Regions from separate parts of the Promicromonospora sp. NPDC023987 genome, predicted to be linked through region 2. Evidence: riboswitches for the same ligand, from Rfam matches in the RefSeq annotation. Region 2 holds a riboswitch; each other region holds the start of a gene.
The links. Region 2 has a riboswitch for cyclic di-AMP ahead of AB0F40_RS00850 (C40 family peptidase). Riboswitches for the same ligand answer to the same signal wherever they lie in the genome.
Positions count from the first base shown of each region.

Region 1: linked by a shared signal. The riboswitch ahead of AB0F40_RS24370 (C40 family peptidase) and the one ahead of AB0F40_RS00850 (C40 family peptidase) in region 2 are both predicted to bind cyclic di-AMP.
Region 3: linked by a shared signal. The riboswitch ahead of AB0F40_RS18100 (NlpC/P60 family protein) and the one ahead of AB0F40_RS00850 (C40 family peptidase) in region 2 are both predicted to bind cyclic di-AMP.

Region 1 is NZ_JBEZZF010000082.1:16,864-19,058, forward strand. Features, by position in the region: gene AB0F40_RS24365 (hypothetical protein) at 1-542, opposite strand, end outside; cyclic di-AMP (ydaO/yuaA leader) riboswitch at 813-1,009, shown strand; gene AB0F40_RS24370 (C40 family peptidase) at 1,011-1,751, shown strand; gene AB0F40_RS24375 (potassium transporter TrkG) at 2,133-2,195, shown strand, end outside.
Region 2 is NZ_JBEZZF010000001.1:182,596-184,790, forward strand. Features, by position in the region: gene AB0F40_RS00845 (NAD(P)/FAD-dependent oxidoreductase) at 1-1,028, opposite strand, end outside; cyclic di-AMP (ydaO/yuaA leader) riboswitch at 1,156-1,335, shown strand; gene AB0F40_RS00850 (C40 family peptidase) at 1,336-2,195, shown strand, end outside.
Region 3 is NZ_JBEZZF010000042.1:34,483-36,677, reverse strand. Features, by position in the region: gene AB0F40_RS18105 (cytosine permease) at 1-78, opposite strand, end outside; gene AB0F40_RS18100 (NlpC/P60 family protein) at 217-1,026, opposite strand; cyclic di-AMP (ydaO/yuaA leader) riboswitch at 1,029-1,180, opposite strand; gene AB0F40_RS18095 (serine hydrolase domain-containing protein) at 1,454-2,195, shown strand, end outside.

The DNA.
Region 1 (2,195 bases), on a different contig from region 2:
ACCCAGACGACCCCTGCGGCGGGCAGCCAGCCCAGGAGCTCGATGGGCTTCGTGTCCACGGCGAGACCGAACGCGATGCCGAGCGCCACCGCGAAGATCCACCAGGTGCCGGTGGGGGACACCAGGTTCCCCGGGAGCAGCCCCCAGAGCCAGCCGTCGAGGAGCACCACCGGCAGAGCGAGCGTCAGACCGCGCAGGGCTGCCGGTCCGAGGACCGTCAGGAGGCCGGCCGCGAGCCCGACCGCCCCGGCGACCCCGGTGATGACGACCATCCCGAGCGGCACGGCGTCGCCGGGCACACTCCCCCGCATCGAGAGCCACCAGGAGACTCCGACCGTGGCCGCCATGGCCACGAGGGTGCCTGTGAGCGCAGCGCCGGCCCCCGCTCTCGCCGACGCCGGCAGACCGGCCGCGACCCCGCCGAGGAGACCGCCGAACAGGGCCATGACGGCCAGCCCGACCACCGCGTCGTCGGCGACGAACGGCAGGGGCAGAAAGCCTCCACCGGCCGCTGTCGCAGCCTCCGAAATGCCGGTGACCACGTATAACGCCTGAAGAAGCCAGGGCAAGAAGCCACCGACCCACCATGCGACGGCACTGATGAGAAGCACCCACCAGGGGGAGACGCGGTACGCACTTTCGGACATGCGGCCGAACGGTAGCGGATGTGTGTGATGTCGGTCATAACCGCTGAAGACCGGAACGACGTAAATCTGCGTCTTCGTTGGGTCAGACCGTAATGCGTAACCCGATCGTGACTTTTCCCGTGAACGTGTGTACTTTGACTTCTGCTCCCCCGCAACGGTGGAGCCGTGCGCCGGACGCCGAATCCTGTCACCGGTTCACGACCAGACGTTCGAGACAGGAGCGGGGGACCCACTTCCCGGGCGACAGCGACATCGTCGTCCTCGGGGTGAAGCCGGACGGAACCCCCCAGTAGCCGTGCGGCCGGGTGTGTACTCCTACCCGAACCCGACAGCTGACCTCGCAGGCGGTACAGGAGACATTAGGTGACGAACTCCATTCGCGGCCGGCATCGTGACAGCCGGCCGGCCATGACACCGCTGACCATTCTTGCTCGTACCGCCACGGAGAACGCCGGCACCGTCGCCCGCCGTGGCGCCATCGCCGCAGCTGCAGGTGGCGTTCTGATCTCGACCATCGCGACGACGGCCCACGCGGCCCCGGCGATGGACCTCAAGACCGACGTGAAGACCGCGAAGCTCAACTCGGTCGACCTCAACTCCCTCACCGCGGTCGCCAAGCAGGCCGTCGTGAACGCCCCCACCGTGACCGTCCCGGCCGATGCAAAGATGCCGACCGAGATGGAAGCCCTGGGTACCTCGTCGGACGGTAAGAAGGGCAGCAAGGGGGACGAAGGCCCTGCCGTCGTCTCGGTCGACGCTCCGGACCCGGTCCCGGTCGGCCAGCAGGCCATCAACATCGCCTTCAACTACCTCGGCATCACCTACGTGCTGGGCGGTAACTCGCCGGCCGAGGGCATGGACTGCTCCGGCCTGATCCAGTACGTGTACGCGCAGCTCGGCGTGAACCTGCCGCACTCGTCCGGTGCGATGCTCAGCTCCGGCTACCAGGTGACCTACCCGGAGCCCGGCGACATCGTCTGGACGCCCGGCCACGTGGCCCTCTACGCGGGCGACGGCATGATCATCGAGGCCTGGGCCGCTGGCATGCCGGTGCGCTACACCGAGATGTGGCAGAACAGCCCGACGTTCATCCGCGTCGTCTGAGCCGTAGGTGCAGCGCAGGGTGTGGGCCGAGGTACGAGGCACGCGCCCGGAGCGGAACCGCAGGCTCAGACGATACGAGTAGGGCCTGAGCCGTAGGTGCAGCGCAGGGTGTGGGCCGAGGTACGAGGCACGCGCCCGGAGCGGAACCGCAGGCTCAGACGATACGAGTAGAGCCTGAGCCGTAGGGCCAAGCCGCAGGGCCTGAGCCGTAGGACCAGCAGTTCACCGCGAGGCGCCGCCTCCGCGCCGGGTTTCCGCCCGGCGCCGGAGGCGGCGCCTTCCGCGTTCCCGCGTCGATGACGGGCTAACGTAGCGGCCGGGCGTCAGGCGGCGCCGGTACACGACCGTGACGTACGACGAACGAAAGCCGACGGTAGCCAGATGCGGTTCAGCAGCCCCGCGGGTCGTGAGGGCGGGCGGGGTGCGGCACTGCGGCGTCGGCCC
Region 2 (2,195 bases):
ACGTGCAGGGTGCCGCTGAACGCGGCGACGGGGTCGACGTCGTCGCGCAGCCGGGGCAGGCGCGTGAGCAGCATGTTGACCTTGAGCTGTGCGCCCTCGGGGCCGGGCTCCGGCGCCTCGCCGCCCAGCAGGCGCTCCAGCTCGGCAGGAGCGCACCCGGCGAGGACGTGCCCGGCGGTCGCGCCACGGACCCGCCCGTCGGCGTCGGTCCACGCGACCTCCGCGCCCGAGGAACCCGGGTCGACGGCGGTGACGGTCGCCGAGGTGACGATCGTCGCGCCGGCGGCCACGGCGGCGTCGTGCAGTGCGCCCGAGACGGCGCCCATGCCACCCACCGGCACGTCCCAGTCGCCGGTCCCGTTACCGATGACGTGGTAGAGAAGGCAGCGGTTCTGCCGCAGGGACGGCTCGTCGACGTCGGCGAAGGTGCCGATCAGGCCGTCGGTGGCCGCGACGCCGCGCACGACGTCGTCGGCGAAGGTGCGCCGCAGCACGTCGCCGAGGGGCTCCTCGAAGAGGGCGCGCCAGGCCGCCTCCCCCACGCCGTCGACCACCCGGTCGCGGACCACCGAGCGCGGGAGCAGCGGCTCGGTGAGCGTCGGCGCGAGCCGGCGGGCCACCTCGGCGGTCATGGCGTAGAAGCGTCCCCACGCCTCGAAGTCGGCGTCCGACCCGGTGAGGTGACGGAACGAGGCGCGCGTGGCGGCGTCGTCCTGGCTGTCGACGAGCAGGCCGCCGTCGGCCACCGGTGTGTAGGAGGACCAGCGCCGGCGCTTGAGGGTGATGGGGAGCCCGAGCTCCTCGATCACCTGGCGCGGCAGGAGCGAGACGAGGTAGGAGTAGCGCGACAGCCGCGCGTCCACGCCGGCGAACGGGCGGGCCGAGACGGCCGCGCCGCCCACGTGGTCGGCTCGTTCGAGCACCAGGACGGAGCGGCCGCCACGGGCCGCGTAGGCCGCGGCGGTGAGGCCGTTGTGACCTCCGCCGATGACGACGACGTCGTACCGGGAACGCGGGGAATCAGGCATGCACGTCATAGTCCCATGGGGCACTGATTACCAGGGAGGTTCCATCACAAGTTGGTATGTGACCTAATCGTGACATTTGCGCGACGGGCGGGTACGGTCATGACACCTCGCCAGTAACGGTGGGGTCCTGGTCCGGACGCCGAGCCCTGTCACCGGATCTGAGCAGCTACGACGTGACAGGGGCGGGGGAACCAAGTAGGCCGGGCACGTGAGTGTCCTTGGGGTGAAGCCTCCTTGCGAGGCCGGGTGATCGCTCTCCCCATCCGAACCCGACAGCTCACTTCGTAGGCGTCCGAGGAGATCACTGGTGACCGTACTCACCGACCGTACCCATGACTGGGCGGACGACCAGGCAAACCGTTCCAGCAGCCGAGGCAGGCACCGCGCCGACGGCCCCGCGCTCACCCCCTTCACCGCACTGACCCAGACCGCCGCCGAGAATGCCGCCCGCACCGGCGCCATCGCGGTCGTCACGTCCGGCATGCTGGCGTCGGTCTTCACCCAGACCGCCCACACCGCTCCCGCCGAGACGCACACGCAGACCACGCTCGCGGGTGCGACGCCGGTCAGCAACACCGTCGACTCCACGACCCGGTCCGGCTTCGCCGAGAACCTGGTCACCAAGGTCAAGGTCACGCAGGACGCCGACTTCTGGGCCGAGCGCGGACGGGTGTCGGTGACGCCCTACGCCGAGACCGAGGCCGGCATCGCCGAGGCCAAGGCGAAGGCGGAGGCCGAGGCGCGCGCCAAGGCCGAAGCAGAGGCGAAGGCCAAGGCAGAGGCCGAGGCAGCCGCCGCAGCCGAGGCCGCCGCGGAGGCAGAGGCCGCAGCCGCCGCCGACGCCTCCGGCCTCGGCCAGCAGGCCGTCAACCTGGCCCTCGAGTACGTGGGCGTGCCCTACGTGTGGGGCGGAGCCTCCCCCAGCGGCTTCGACTGCTCCGGGCTCATCCAGTACGTCTACGGCAAGCTCGGGGTGAGCCTCCCGCACAGCTCGAGCGCGATGTCGACCGTCGGGTACCAGGTCTCCGCCGCGGAGGCCCAGCCGGGCGACATCGTGTGGACGCCGGGTCACGTCGCCCTCTACGCGGGCAACGGCACGGTCGTGGAGGCCCAGCAGCAGGGCACTCCCGTGCAGTACGGCGAGATGTGGCAGAACAACCCGGTGTT
Region 3 (2,195 bases), on a different contig from region 2:
GTCGCGTGGCGAGCCGCGTCGCTCGGACTCGTCGATGGTGTTCAGGGCGTTGGTCTCGACGCTACCGGGGGCGCTCATGATGGCGATCCTGCCACTGGCGTGGGCCCGGCGGCGAGAGTGTGGGACAAAGCACGAAGGACCCGCACCGTGTCGGTGCGGGCCCTTCGTGGTGGAGCTGACGGCGGAGCCTCCGGCTCAGCCGCTGTCCGGGTCGGTTCAGCCGACGCGGATGAAGACCGGGTTGTCCTGCCAGATCTGCGACTCGTGGACCGTCTGGCCGGGAACCGGCGCCTCGATCTGCTTGTCGCCACCCGCGTAGATGGAGATGTGGCCGGGGCTCCAGATGAGGTCGCCCGGCTGCGCCTCGGCAGCCGAGACCTCGGTGCCCGCGTAGCGCTGCTCAGTGGAGGAGTGCGGCAGCGTGACGCCGATCTGGGCGTAGACGTACGCCGTGAACCCGGAGCAGTCGAAGCCTGCGGGCGTCGAACCCGCCCAGACGTACGGCACGCCGATGTACTGCCGGGCGATGGAGACGATGTCGTTGGCGGCGGCCGGGGCGGCCTTCTCGACGACGTCCTTCACGGGCTCGGCGGCCTTCTCGACGACCGGCTCGGGCTCAGGCTCAGGCTCGGGCACGGGCTCCGGCTCGGGGGCCGGCGTCACCTTGATGGTGCCGGTCTCGAGCGTGAACTCGCTGTCGGCGGCGACCCGCACGGCGGGGGCGGTGTCCACCGACGCCGTGGTCAGCGCGGCGGTGGTGACCTCTGCGCCGGTCGACTTCTGCGCGGCGTCCTGCACCGCGTCCCGGACGGTCTCGAGCTCTGCCGTGGTCGTGCCGGGTTCCTTCATCGGGGCGGCGTTCGCCGGGACCCCGAGCAGCGAGACGACGAGGCCTGATCCGGCGGCGACGACCGCGCCACGTCGGGCGGTCGCGGAGATGCCGCGTGCGGCGGCGCGCGAGATCGGCGTCAGCGGGGTGATGGGCGGGTGGGCAGCACGATGGCGCCCGGGCGTGCGTGTAGTCACAGCGGTTCTCCCTGCGCCTACGAGGTGAGCTGTCGGATTCGGATCGGAGAATGACCCGGCCGCGTCGTGCTGTGCGGCTTCACCCCAAGGGCACCGATGGTGCCCGCATTCGTGGTTCCCCCGTCCCTGTCATCTGTTTCGGAGCAGATCTCGCGGCGGTGACAGGGCTCGGCGTCCACCTCGAGTGGTCGCGGCTTTCCCGCGAACCGGGAGCGACCGTAACCCTGATCGCCACCGAAGTCACAATCGCATCACGGCTTCCTGGGCTGCACCGGTTCCACTTGACCGGATTGTCCGCATGAGATACGTCACTCGTCTATCCCGTTTTCGGCGGCCAACCGCGGTTCGTCGGCCCGCACAACTGGCCCCTCGCCTCCTTGTCCGGCAGGACGAACACCACGTGCGGGGCTTTCCATAGCCTGACGGCATGACATCTCTCGACTCGGTCTCGACCTGGCTTGACGATCACTTTGCCGACTTGGTCGCCCGCCATCAGGTCCCGGGCGCGGGTGTCGCGGTGCTGGTCGACGGCGAGGTCGTCGATGCGGCGGCGGGCGTGCTCAGCACGACGACCGGGGTCGGGGCGACCACGGACTCCGTGTTCCAGATCGGGTCCGTCACCAAGCTGTGGACCACGTCCCTGCTGATGCGGGCGGTGGACGACGGCACGCTCGACCTCGACCTCCCGCTGCGCACGTACCTCCCGGAGTTCCGGGTGGCGGACGACGCCGCGAGCGCCGCCATCACCACCCGCCAGCTGCTGTGCCACACGGCCGGGTTCGAGGGCGACGTGTTCACGGACACGGGCCGCGGCGACGACGCGATCGGCAAGTACTTGGCGGAGCTGCACGGCCTGCCGCAGCTCTTCGCGCCGGGCGCGATGTTCTCCTACAACAACGCGGGCTTCGCGTTGCTGGGGCGCCTGGTCGAGGTGGTGCACAAGGTGCCGTACGACCGGGCGCTGACCGAGCTCCTGGCCGAGCCGCTGGGCCTGACGCACGTGGCGCCCAGCCCGTACGAGGCGATCCTGCACCGGGCGGCGGTGGGTCACGTCCAGGGCCCGGACGGCAACTGGACGGCGGCGCCCGTCTGGGCGCTGGCACGGTCCAACGCGGCGGCGGGGTCGATGCTCGCCATGCGCCCGCGTGACCTGGTCACCTTCGCGGGGA